One region of the Thauera humireducens genome, then DNA from elsewhere that is predicted to be linked to it. Evidence: riboswitches for the same ligand, from Rfam matches in the RefSeq annotation. Region 1 holds a riboswitch; the other holds the start of a gene.
The links. Region 1 has a riboswitch for cobalamin ahead of AC731_RS14260 (energy-coupling factor ABC transporter permease). Riboswitches for the same ligand answer to the same signal wherever they lie in the genome.
Positions count from the first base shown of each region.

Region 2: another riboswitch for cobalamin. It lies ahead of AC731_RS09720 (GNAT family N-acetyltransferase); the one in region 1 lies ahead of AC731_RS14260 (energy-coupling factor ABC transporter permease).

Region 1 is NZ_CP014646.1:3,040,180-3,045,982, reverse strand. Features, by position in the region: gene AC731_RS14275 (precorrin-8X methylmutase) at 1-14, opposite strand, end outside; gene AC731_RS14270 (sirohydrochlorin chelatase) at 28-957, opposite strand; gene cobM (precorrin-4 C(11)-methyltransferase) at 954-1,781, opposite strand; gene AC731_RS14260 (energy-coupling factor ABC transporter permease) at 1,781-2,419, opposite strand; cobalamin riboswitch at 2,606-2,827, opposite strand; gene AC731_RS14255 (glycoside hydrolase family 19 protein) at 3,002-4,603, shown strand; gene AC731_RS14250 (CHAT domain-containing protein) at 4,745-5,803, shown strand, end outside.
Region 2 is NZ_CP014646.1:2,051,730-2,057,532, forward strand. Features, by position in the region: gene gcvA (transcriptional regulator GcvA) at 1-34, shown strand, start outside; gene AC731_RS09710 (ketopantoate reductase family protein) at 65-979, shown strand; gene AC731_RS09715 (AI-2E family transporter) at 1,101-2,249, shown strand; cobalamin riboswitch at 2,373-2,576, shown strand; gene AC731_RS09720 (GNAT family N-acetyltransferase) at 2,733-3,290, shown strand; gene AC731_RS09725 (ribonucleoside-diphosphate reductase subunit alpha) at 3,384-5,803, shown strand, end outside.

The sequences.
Region 1 (5,803 bases):
GTGTTGGTGTTCATCGCGGCGCCGGCCTCAGGCGTGAGCATGTTCATGGGCGTGGGCATGGTCGGAACCGTGGTGATGGCCATGGTCGTGGTCCGTGTGATGGACGTGCGAGTGATGGACGTGTGTATGGCTGTGGTCATGCAGATGCTCGGCCTCAGCGGCGAGGCGGTACTTGCAGCCGTCGCACTCCAGCAGCGCGCCTTCGGGCAGTTCCTGGCCGCCGACCTTGGCGTCGAGCAGATCGAAGATGCCCTTGTCGAAGCCGAAGTGCGTGCCGAGGGCGAAGGCGATCTGCGGGTACTGGCGCTGCAGGCGCTCGACCTGGGCCTTGATGCGTTCCATCAGCACACCGGTGAAGAGGTACACCGGCACGACGCAGATCTGCGTCATGCCCAGCCGCGCCTGGCGCTGGACGACGGTTTCGAGTCGCGGCCAGGTGACGCCGGTGAAGGCGAGGTCGACCAGTTCGTGGTCGCCGTCCTCGAACAGCCAGCGCGCCATCTTGGCCAGCTCGCCGTTGGCGCCCGCGTCCGACGAGCCGCGGCCGAGCAGCACCACGCCGGTGGTGCGCGGGTCGGGCATGTCGAGCTGCTTCAGCAGGCGGTCGAGCTGGCCCTTGAGCACGCTGAAGATCTCGCGCCCCATGCCGAGGTGGCGGGCGCAGGCGAAGGCGACGCCGGGGTGGCGCTGGCGCGCGCGCTCGATGGCGGCCGGCAGCTCCATCTTGACGTGGCCGGCGGCGTTGAGGATGAAGGGAATCGTGACCACCCGGCGCGCGCCGTGCGCGGCACGGTCGAGGCCCGCGTCGAGCAAGACCTCGGCATGCTCGATGAAGCAGGTCTCGATGCGCCAGCCGGGGTGGCGATCGCGCCACTGGGCGGCGAAATGCAGGATCTCCTGGTTGCCCTCGCGATTGCGCGAGCCGTGGCCGACGAGGAGGATGGCGGTGTCGTTCATGCGGATTCTCCGGTGGGCAGGCCGGCTTCGGAGGCAGGCGCCGAGGCCTTGCGGAAACGGTGGCCGAAGCCCGGGTCGTAGAGCTTGGAGCGGGCGATGTCGGGCCAGTGGCGGGCGCCGAGCGCGGGGCTGGCGATGATCATGGCCTGGCTGGCGATCTTCTCGTCCTGGCAGCGGCGCTTGATGTCGGCCAGCGTGCCGCGGACGATCTTCTCCGCGCCCGGCCAGCTCGCCTTCTGCACCACAACGATGGGCGCCTCCTCCGGCCAGCCGGCGGCGCGCAGCGCGCGCTGCACCTCGTGCAGCAGCGTGATCGACAGGAAGATGCACAGCGTCGTGCGGTGCGCGGCGAGCGCCGCCAGGTCTTCGCCCGGCGGCATCGGCGTGCGGCCGGCGACGCGGGTGAGGATCACGGTCTGCGTCACTTCCGGCAGGGTCAGGGTCTCACCGGCGGCGGCGGCCGAGGCCATCGCCGAGGACACGCCCGGCACCACCTGCCAGGCGATGCCCGCCGCATCGAGCGGGCGGGTCATCTCGACCAGCGCGCCATACAGGCCGGGGTCGCCGGTCTGCAGGCGCACCACGGTGCGATGGCGGGCGCAGGCGTCGAGCAGCCAGGCGCTCATGGCCTCGAGCGTCATGTCCCTGGAGTCGCGGATCTCGCAGTCGGCCGGCGCGTACTGCGTGGCCGTGCGGTCGACCAGCGAGCCGGCGAACAGGATCGCTCCGGCCTGCTCGAGCAGGCGGCGGCCCTTCACGGTGATCAGGTCCGGGTCGCCGGGCCCTGCGCCGACGAACCAGACCGTGCCGGGCGTCCCGGTCATCAGCGGCTCGCCGGGACGGCGAAGCAGAGCTGGACCAGCGGGCGATGCGCCTGCGACTGCAGCAGCCTGACGACGGCCACGGTCAGCACCGGCTCGATCAGCACCACCGGCAGGTAGGCGGCGGCAAAGGTCATCCACTCGGCGAAGGGGGTGGCAACCTCGCCCATCGACAGCCAGAAGCCGACCATGATCGCGACGCCGGCGTAATAGGCGGCATCGAGCTTGAGCACCGACCTGATCTCGGTCGCTGCCCCGGCGGCGAGCCTGCGACCGAGGCCGAGATGCAGCGCAAGCAATGGCACGGCCAGCGACAGGAAGTTGACGCCCAGGTGCAGCAGGTCGGCGGGCTCGAAGATCACGCCCTGCAGCAGCAGGCCCAGGCCGAAGCCGAGCAGCGTGGGCACGAAGCCCAGCGTCAGGTAGATCGGCATCGCCCCGATGAAGTGCAGTTCCGACGCGCCGGCGGGCAGGTGGAAGCTCTGCATGAAGACCGAGAAGAACAGCGCCGCGAGCAGCGTACGCAGGACGAGTTGTGGCTGCTTGAGCAGTTGCGGTGCCTGGGCGGCGGCGAGGCCGATGGCGGTGAGATTGGCGGCGGCGATCTTGGCGCCGGAAAGGATGCCGGGTTCGATATGCATGATGACTCCCCACGAGTGCTTCGAATCAACGATGGGAGCCACGCAGGCGGAGTGTGCGTACGTGCGCGCACCCTGGCCTCGCCAAGGACGTGCGGACGCATGCAATACGAATCGGCTGGAGCTTCCGGCGCACGCAGGCAGCCGGCGGAAAACCAGTCGGATCGAACCCTCACCCCGGGGCTCACATCAACCAAACTCGATCGGGCCGGTCTTCTGGCTTGCCTTCTTCCTCGTCCGCCGACCTTCCCGAGCGCAAGGCTCAGTGGCGTGTGGCGGAGTCGTCAGGCTCACAGCAGCGGGGGCTGCGCCGGACTGGTCGTACGCGCGGGGCGGACGACGTCACCGGACTTCCCGTTTCACCCTGTCATGCGGCTGCATGACAAGGCACCCGGATCGAATGCGGGCGCAGACTAATCGAAACCGATCCGGATATGCAAGTTGCCGCTGCGGAAGGTCGCGGCGTGACCGCAGGGTAGAGGCGACATTCCGATGGGCTGCGCCACGGCTTGAATAGCGTGCGCGCCTGGGCTTTAGTGAGAGTGCGCCGACGGCCGCGGGGGCGCGCTTTCCGGGAGACACAGCATGTTGATCACGCGCGAGGTGCTGACCCGCATGGGGGCGACCGGTCCCAATGCCGATCGCTATGTCGAGGCGCTCGATGCGGCCATGGCCCGGCATGCCATCGACACGGCGCCGCGCATCGTCCATTTCCTCGCGCAGACACTGCACGAGTCGGGCTGCCTGCGCCTGACGGAGGAGAACCTGAACTACTCGGCGGACGGACTGCTGAGGGTGTTTCCACGCTATTTCCCTACCCGTGCCGACGCCGAGGCCTGTGCGCGCAAGCCCGAGCGGATCGGCAACCGCGTGTATTCCGGGCGCATGGGCAACGGGCCCGAAGCCAGCGGCGACGGCTTCCGCTACCGTGGCCGGGGCCTGATCCAGCTCACCGGCAAGGACAACTACCGCGCCCTGGCGCGCTGGTGCGGCCAGGACGTGGTGGCCGAGCCCGACCGCGTGGCCGGCGAGCTGGCGGTGCAGTCCGCCGTGTTCTTCTGGGAGCGCAACGCCCTCAACGACCTGGCCGACATCGATGACCTGAAGGCGATCACGCGCCGCATCAACGGTGGCCTCAACGGCTTTGCCGACCGCCGCGAACTGCTCGAGAAGGGCCGCCACGCGCTGCGCGAGCTCGGGCTGGCGGGCTCGGTGGCACCGGCCTCGGTGCCGTTTGCCCCCACGCACCGTGTGGTGCCGCTGCAGCTGAACCTGCGTTCCGCCCCGCGCGTGTCGCCGGCGACCTTGCTGGCTTCGCTGGCACAGGGGACCGAGGTCGAGGTGCGCGGGCCGGGCGCGGCCGCGGGCTGGGTGCGGGTTCGCGTGATGCTCGGCGGGACGATGCGTGAGGGCGTGGTGGCCGAGCAGTATCTGGCCGCCGTGGCGCCACAGCCGCGTGCCCGCGGCCGTGCGCGTGCCGCGCTGCAGGGCGCGGCGTCGCTTCCGGCCTTGCCGCCCGCGGTGCTGCACGACGCCCTGTCCGCGACCAGCCGGGTCCGTGCGGAGGGGCGCATCCATCCGCTCGCCGAGGGCGATCGGCCTGCGCGCAACGCGCGGGTGTCGACGGCGCGTGCCGCCGAACTGCAGTCGATCCTGGATTGGCTCGATGTCGCCAACCCCGCGCATCGCCGCTATCGGCCGCTCGATGGCAAGGGCGTGGCGCTGGCGTATGTCGCCGACTGCGCCGACCTTGCCGGCGTCTATCTGCCGCGGGTGTGGTGGACCGACAGCGCGCTGCGCCGCCTGACGCTGGGCGAGGCGGTCGCAGCGGTCCTCGACCAGACCGTGCGCGAGATCGGCATCAATGCGCTTCACGACTGGCTCGACGACCAGGGCACGGCCTTCGGCTGGGTGCGCGAACTCGACCCCACACTGCTGCAGGCGGCGGCGAATGCGGGCGAGGTCTGCGTGATCGTTGCGCGCCATCGCGACATCGACCAAGCGGGGCAGGTCTCGCTGGTCGTGCCGGAGCAACCGGGCGCCGAGGCCCTGCGCCGCGCGGATGGCGAGGTGCTGCGGCCGCTCGAGTCGATGGCCGGCCGTCGTGGCGTGCGCGCCGCGGTGTCGCGCAATGCCTGGTGGACGGGGCGCCGCTTCCAGTCCTTCGCGTTCTGGCGCCACCCGTGACGGAGCGGTGAAGGTGGATGATACGTTGCGCCGCAGCGCCGTCGCACGGCCGGTGTCAGTGCTCGCTGAAAATTCCATGGGCATGAGAGGATCGTCGCTCCGACGGGCGGGTCGTCCGCGGGTCGAACAAGGGAGAGCATCGTGGCCAACAGTCAATCCACCCGGCGCGGCGCGCCTGCGCTGAAACTGCCGGTGCAGGCCGAGGCGGGCGCCGGCACGGCACTGCCCGGCGTGCTGCGCAGCGCCGGCAGTCGCGCCGACGGCAGCGACGGCATCGCCCTGGTGCCCGGCCTCAAGGTCGTGCGCACGCTCGAACTCGCCGAAGTCAGCCGCAGCGCCGACGCGCCCGCACCGGCGCAGCTCGATGCCGGGCCGCGCCTGCTGGCGCTGGAGGCGTCTGACGGCACGACGGTATTCATGCGCGCCGATGCGCTGGCCGAGCAGCTCGCGCGGGCCCGCCCCGAACTGCTCGACACCGACGGATGCATCGACTTCGCCCGTTTCCGCGACAGCCGCGACACCTCGCGCGGTGCGCTGGGCTGGGTGTGGCGCCGCGTACTCGAGCTGAGCCTCGACGAGGACGAGATCGGCGCCGAGGCGAAGGACACGCTGCGGCAACAGCTCGCCGGCAAGGCCGAGGACTGGGCGGCAGCCTGGGCCTCGCGCAAGGGCGCGCAGGCCCTGATGCAGACCATCGAGGCCCGCCTCGCCGGCCCGCCCGGCCTCTACCGCTGGAAGGGCGGTGTGCTGCACGACAGCGACCGCTGCGCGGCGGATGACGCCCGGCTGCATGAGGCGGCACGCGCGGGCAGTCTGCTGGTGTTCATCCACGGCACGGGCTCGCACACCCTCGGTGGTTTCGGCGACCTTCCCGGCAGTGCCGCCTGGGGCGTACTGGAAGCGGCGTTCGGCGAGCGGGTGTTCGGCTTCGAGCACCGGACCTTCTCCGAGAGTCCGATCGACAATGCGCTGGCGCTGGCCGAAACCCTGCCCGCCCGCAGCCGGCTGTGCCTGGTCACGCATTCGCGCGGCGGTCTGGTGGGCGACCTGATGTGCCTCGACCCGGACGATGCGCAGCTCGACGAACTGATCGAGGCCTGGCGTCCGGCCCCGACCGCGCGCGTCGGCACGGCGCGGGAGCGGGCCGCCGTGGCGGCGGCCGAGCGGGCCAAGCTGCGCCGCCTGGCCGGACTGCTGCGC
Region 2 (5,803 bases), 990 kb from region 1:
CGAACGCTGGCTGCTGCAGGAAGCGGCACAATAGGGTCCGCCGCGAGACAGGAGAGCCGCCCCGATGACTGCAACGCCCGATTCACCCCGTTCCCACTACCCGGTCGCCATCGTCGGCGCGGGCGCGCTCGGCCTCGCCTTCGCCGCGCGGCTCGCCGCCACGGGCCCGGTGGCGATGATCGCGCGCAATGCGGCGCGCGCGGCCGAACTGGCGCGCGGCGTGCAGATCGGCGGCCAGTTGCGCCGGCTCGACGTCTTCGCCCCGAACGCCCTGCCCACTGCCGACTGGGCGGTGCTGCTGGTGAAGACCGGCGACACCGACGCCGCCGCCCGCCTCGCCAGCGCCCTGCGGCCGCACGGCCTGCTGTCGTTGCAGAACGGACTGATCGAGGCAGAGTTGCGCGAGGCCTGTCCCGCGCTGGCGGCCGGCCAAGGTGTGACGACCGAAGGCGCCTACCGCGATGCCACCGGCATCCATCCCTCGGGCGCCGGCGAGACCCTGCTGCCGCCCGGCTTCGAGGACCTCGCGGCGCTGTTCGTGCGCGCCGGTTTCGTCGCCCGCGTCGATCCGGACATCGCCCGTGCCCGGCTCGCCAAGCTGCTGGTGAACCTCGCCATCAACCCGCTGGCAGCGCTGTTTCGCGTGCCCAACGGCGCCCTGCTCGAACCGCCGCACCGCGTGCTGCTCGACACCCTGGTACGCGAGGCGCTGCCGGTGCTGCGCGCCAACGGCCTCGATCTGGACGAAGGGGCGGCGCTCTCACGCGTGCACGGCGTCGCCCGTGCCACCGCCGCCAACCGCGCCAGCATGCTGCAGGATGTGCTGGCCAACCGCCGCACCGAGATCGACGCCATCACCGGCGCCCTGCTCGGCATGGCCGAAACGGGTGGCTTCGAGGTGCCGACGCATCGGGCCGTACATACCCTGGTGCGCGCGGTCGAGCACGCCGCGACGGGAACCCCATCCGATCGAGGGTGATGCCGTGGCAGACCGCCGGGATTCGCAGTCGCACGCGGCCGGCCCGTCACGCGATCGCGTCGGGCAATGGCCGCCCCCTACGGTATAGTCGGGCACATCGGCGATCCGTCCAGCCCTGCCCATGCCCCCAGTCCTGCAAGCCCCCCTCATCGTCCGCACCCTGCTGCTGCTGATCCTTGCCGCGGGGGCGTATTTCCTCAGCGGTTTCCTCGTGCCGGTACTGGCCGCGCTGGTCATCGGCTTCGCCAGTTGGCCGCTGTACCGCCGGGGCGTCGTGCTGTGCGGCGGGAAGACGGCGCTGGCCGCGAGCCTGGCCCTGATCGTCGTCATCTGCGCGCTGATCGTGCCGCTGACGGTCGCCCTGCACTACGCGCTGCAGGAAGCCGGCAACTTCATTGCCTGGCTGCTCGAAGCCAACCGGACCGGCGCGCCGGTCCCGGACTGGATCCGGGCCCTGCCGATGGTCGGCAACCGGCTCGCAGAGTACTGGCTCCTGCACCTCGGCGAGCCCCAGGCGCTCGGGCACTGGGTGGAGATCATCAGCGGCGAGCACCTGGGCAACATCTACCGCGCGCTGCTGAGCGCCACCGGTGATCTCGCACGGCTGGCCCTGACCACGCTGTTCATGCTCATCACCCTGTTCTTCGTCTACAAGGACGGCAGCCGGATCGCGGCACAGCTCGACGTCGTCGGCGAGCGCATCCTGCCGACGCGCTGGCAACGCTTCTCGCGCGTGGTGCCGGCCACCGTCAGCGCCACCGTCACCGGCATGGGCCTGATCGCACTCGGCGAAGGGGTGGTGCTGGGCGTGGCCTACTGGATCGCCGGCGTGCCCTCGCCCGTGCTGCTCGGCGTGGCCACCGGTTTCATGGCGCTGATCCCCGGCGGCGCGCCGCTGTCCTTCACGCTGGTGTCGCTGTACCTGGTCGGCTCGGGCGACCTTGTCGCCGGGCTGGGGCTGTTCGCCTGGGGGTCGATCGAGCTCTTCATCGTGGACAAGACCCTCCGCCCGCGCCTGGTCGGCGGCCCGGTGAAGCTGCCGTTCCTGCCCACCTTCTTCGGCCTGGTCGGCGGCGTGCAGACCATGGGACTGGTCGGCCTGTTCGTCGGCCCGGTGCTGATGGCGCTGCTGGTGGCGATCTGGCGCGAATGGCTGCTCGGCATCGAGGAGCCCGCACCGGCGGGCACCGAGACGGCCCCGGCGGACGCCACCACGGACGCCGTCGCGCGCCCATCCCCCGCCACACGGTCGTACACGACGATCGACTGAGCGCGGGAGCGGACGCCATCGCAGCAGGCCGACACGCAACCCCTAGTAGTCAACCGGGTCGCCAAGCACTACCCACAGTATCACTGCTCACACGCCAAGCTTGACACACGGCACCCGCCGGCCCTAATGTCTGCCCGTCACGGCTGCCCGGTTCCGACCGGGCAAGGGAATCCGGTGACGCATCGCAAGGTGCGGAATCCGGAGCTGCCCCCGCAACTGTAATCGGTGAGTCTTGCGCTTTTCCATGCCACTGGACGAATGTCCGGGAAGGCCGGCGCAGGACGACGACCCGAGAGCCAGGAGACCTGCCGCGACGCTTCCCTTAACAGCTCGGGGCGGGGTGTCCCTGACAAGAGGCATGGCTCAGACCATTTCACTTGCACGCTTTCCTGATGGCACGGCAGCACCGCATGGCATGGCCATGCGCGTGACGCATCACGCCCGTCCGTCGGAGATCCGCCCCGCCCGCTCCGGATCTCCGCCATGCCCGCACCTGCCCGCCCCGCCCCGGCGCTGACGCCAGCTCCGCACGTACCGTCGATCACGGCCCCGCGCCCGATGCTGCGCTTCGGCGCCGCCGACATGCCGCGCATCCTCGAGCACCTGCATGCGCTGGATGCCGACGACCGGCTGCTGCGCTTCAGCCACGGCATCCGCGACGAGGGCATCGCCGCCTACGTCGCCAGCCTCGATTTCGCACGCGACCACGTGCATGGCCTGTGCACCGCGCAGGGCGACATCGTCGCCCTCGCCCATGTCGCAGTGCGCGATGGCGAGGTCGACTTCGGCCTCAGCGTCATCGCAGCCTACCGTCAGCGCGGGCTGGGACGCGCGCTGTTCGGCCACGTCATCGCGCTGGCCCGCCTGCACGACGCGGTCCGCATCGTGTGCCACAGCGTCAGCCCGGCGGTGCTGCACATGGCAGCCGCCAGCGGCTTCCGCCGTCCCGGCGGCTGCCACACCGCCCCGCTGACGCTGGAACTGCGGGCCGCGTCCCGCTGCGCCGACGACGCCCCCGCAAGCAGCCGGGCAGTCGCCTGACGCTGCCCTTGCCTCCCAAACCCCGCTCATTCGAATTCACCCAGACGAGGACATCCCGTGGACCGACTTCCGACCGAAGCGCTTGATAGCGCCATGCAACTTGCCGCATTCCAGATCATCCGCCGCAATGGCGCCGTCGTCGCCTTCGATCCGAACAAGATCGCCGTCGCCATGACCAAGGCCTTCCTCGCCGTCGAGGGCCGCCAGGGCGCGGCGTCCTCACGCGTACGCGACATCGTGGCCCGCCTCACCGATACCGTGGTCGGCGCCCTCACCCGCCGCCTGCCCGACGGCGGCATGCTGCACATCGAGGACATCCAGGACCAGGTCGAGCTGGCGCTGATGCGCTCGGGCGAGCACGACGTCGCGCGCGCCTACGTGCTCTACCGCGAACGCCGCGCTGCCGAACGCGCGGCGCAGAAGGACGCCGAAGCGCAGGCGGGCGGCGCCGGCCCCGTGCTGCACATCGTCGATGGCGAAGCGCGCCGCCCGCTCGACCGCGCCGCCCTGCTCGCCGTGTGCCGCGAGGCCTGCGCGGGGCTGGACGGTGTGTCCGCCGACACCGTGCTCGAACACGCACTGCACAACCTCTACGACGGCGTGCCGATTGCCGCCGTGCGCCAGGCGCTGGTGCTGGCCGCACGCACGCTGATCGAGCGCGAGCCGGACTACGGCCGTGTCGCCGCCCGCCTGCTGCTGTCGGCGATCCGCGTCGAAGTGCTCGGGCACGAGGCCTCGCAGGCCGACATGGCCGACCCCGACCAGGGTTATGCCGCCTGCCTGCCCGCCCTCATCCGCCGTGGCATCGAGGCGGAGCTGCTCGATCCCCGGCTGGCCGACTTCGACCTCGCCCGCCTGGCGGCGGCGATCCGGCCCGAGCGCGACCTGCAGTTCGACTACCTCGGCCTGCAGACGCTGTACGACCGCTACTTCCTGCATGTCGACGACCGCCGCATCGAGCTGCCGCAGACCTTCTTCATGCGGGTGGCGATGGGCCTGGCGATCAACGAGATCGACCGCGAGGCACAGGCCATCGCGTTCTACGAGCTGCTGTCGAGCTTCGACTTCATGAGCAGCACGCCGACGCTGTTCAACAGCGGCACCCGCCATTCGCAGCTGTCGTCCTGCTACCTGACGACGGTGGCCGACAGCCTCGAGGACATCTACCAGTCGATCAAGGAAAACGCCCTGCTGCAGAAGTTTGCCGGCGGTCTGGGCAACGACTGGACGCCGGTGCGTGCGCTCGGCAGCCGCATCAAGGGCACCAATGGCCAGAGCCAGGGCGTGATCCCCTTCCTCAAGGTGGTCAACGACACCGCGGTGGCGGTGAACCAGGGCGGCAAGCGCAAGGGCGCGGTGTGCGCCTATCTCGAAACCTGGCACCTCGACATCGAGGACTTCCTCGAACTGCGCAAGAACACCGGCGACGAGCGCCGCCGCACGCACGACATGAACACCGCGAACTGGATCCCCGACCTGTTCATGAAACGCGTGCTGGAGAACGCCGAATGGACCCTGTTCTCGCCGGTCGACGTGCCCGACCTGCACGAGCGCTACGGCCAGGACTTCGAGGCGTCCTACCGCGCGTATGAGGAAAAGGCCGAGCGCGGCGAGATCCGCCTCTTCAAGCGCCTGCCCGCCCTCCAGCTGTGGCGCAAGATGCTGACCATGCTGTTCGAGACCGGGCATCCGTGGATCACCTTCAAGGACGCCTGCAACCTGCGCTCGCCGCAGCAGCACGTGGGCGTGGTGCATGGCTCCAACCTGTGCACCGAGATCACGCTCAACACCTCGGCCGACGAGACCGCGGTGTGCAACCTCGGCTCGGTGAACCTGCCCGCCCATCTGGTGCGCAACGGGGCCGGGCGCTGGACGCTCGACCACGACAAGCTGCAGCGCACCGTGCGCGTCGCGATGCGCCTGCTCGACAACGTCATCGACCTCAACTACTACGCCACGCCCAAGGCGCGCGCCGCCAACCTGCGCCACCGCCCGGTAGGCCTGGGCATCATGGGCTTTGCCGACGCCTTGCACATGATGGGCCTGGCCTACGCATCGGACGCCGCTATCGAGTTCGCCGACCGTTCGATGGAAGCCGTGTGCCACGCCGCCTACTGGGCCTCGACCGAGCTGGCCGAGGCGCGCGGGCCGTATTCCAGCTTCCGCGGCAGCCTGTGGGACCGGGGCATCCTGCCGCAGGACAGCCTCGCGCTGCTGGCCGAGGGCCGTGGCCGCAGCAGCGCCGGCGGCGGCGCCCTGCTCGAAGTCGACCGCTCGTCCGCGCTCGACTGGGGCCCGCTGCGCGAACGCATCGCCCGCCATGGCATGCGCAACTCGAACTGCGTCGCCATCGCGCCGACCGCGACGATCTCCAACATCGTCGGCGTGTCCGCCTCGATCGAGCCGGACTACCAGAACCTGTACGTCAAATCCAACCTGTCGGGCGAGTTCACCGTGGTCAACGCGCATCTCGTGCGCGAGCTGAAGGCGCTCGGCCTGTGGGACGAAGTGAT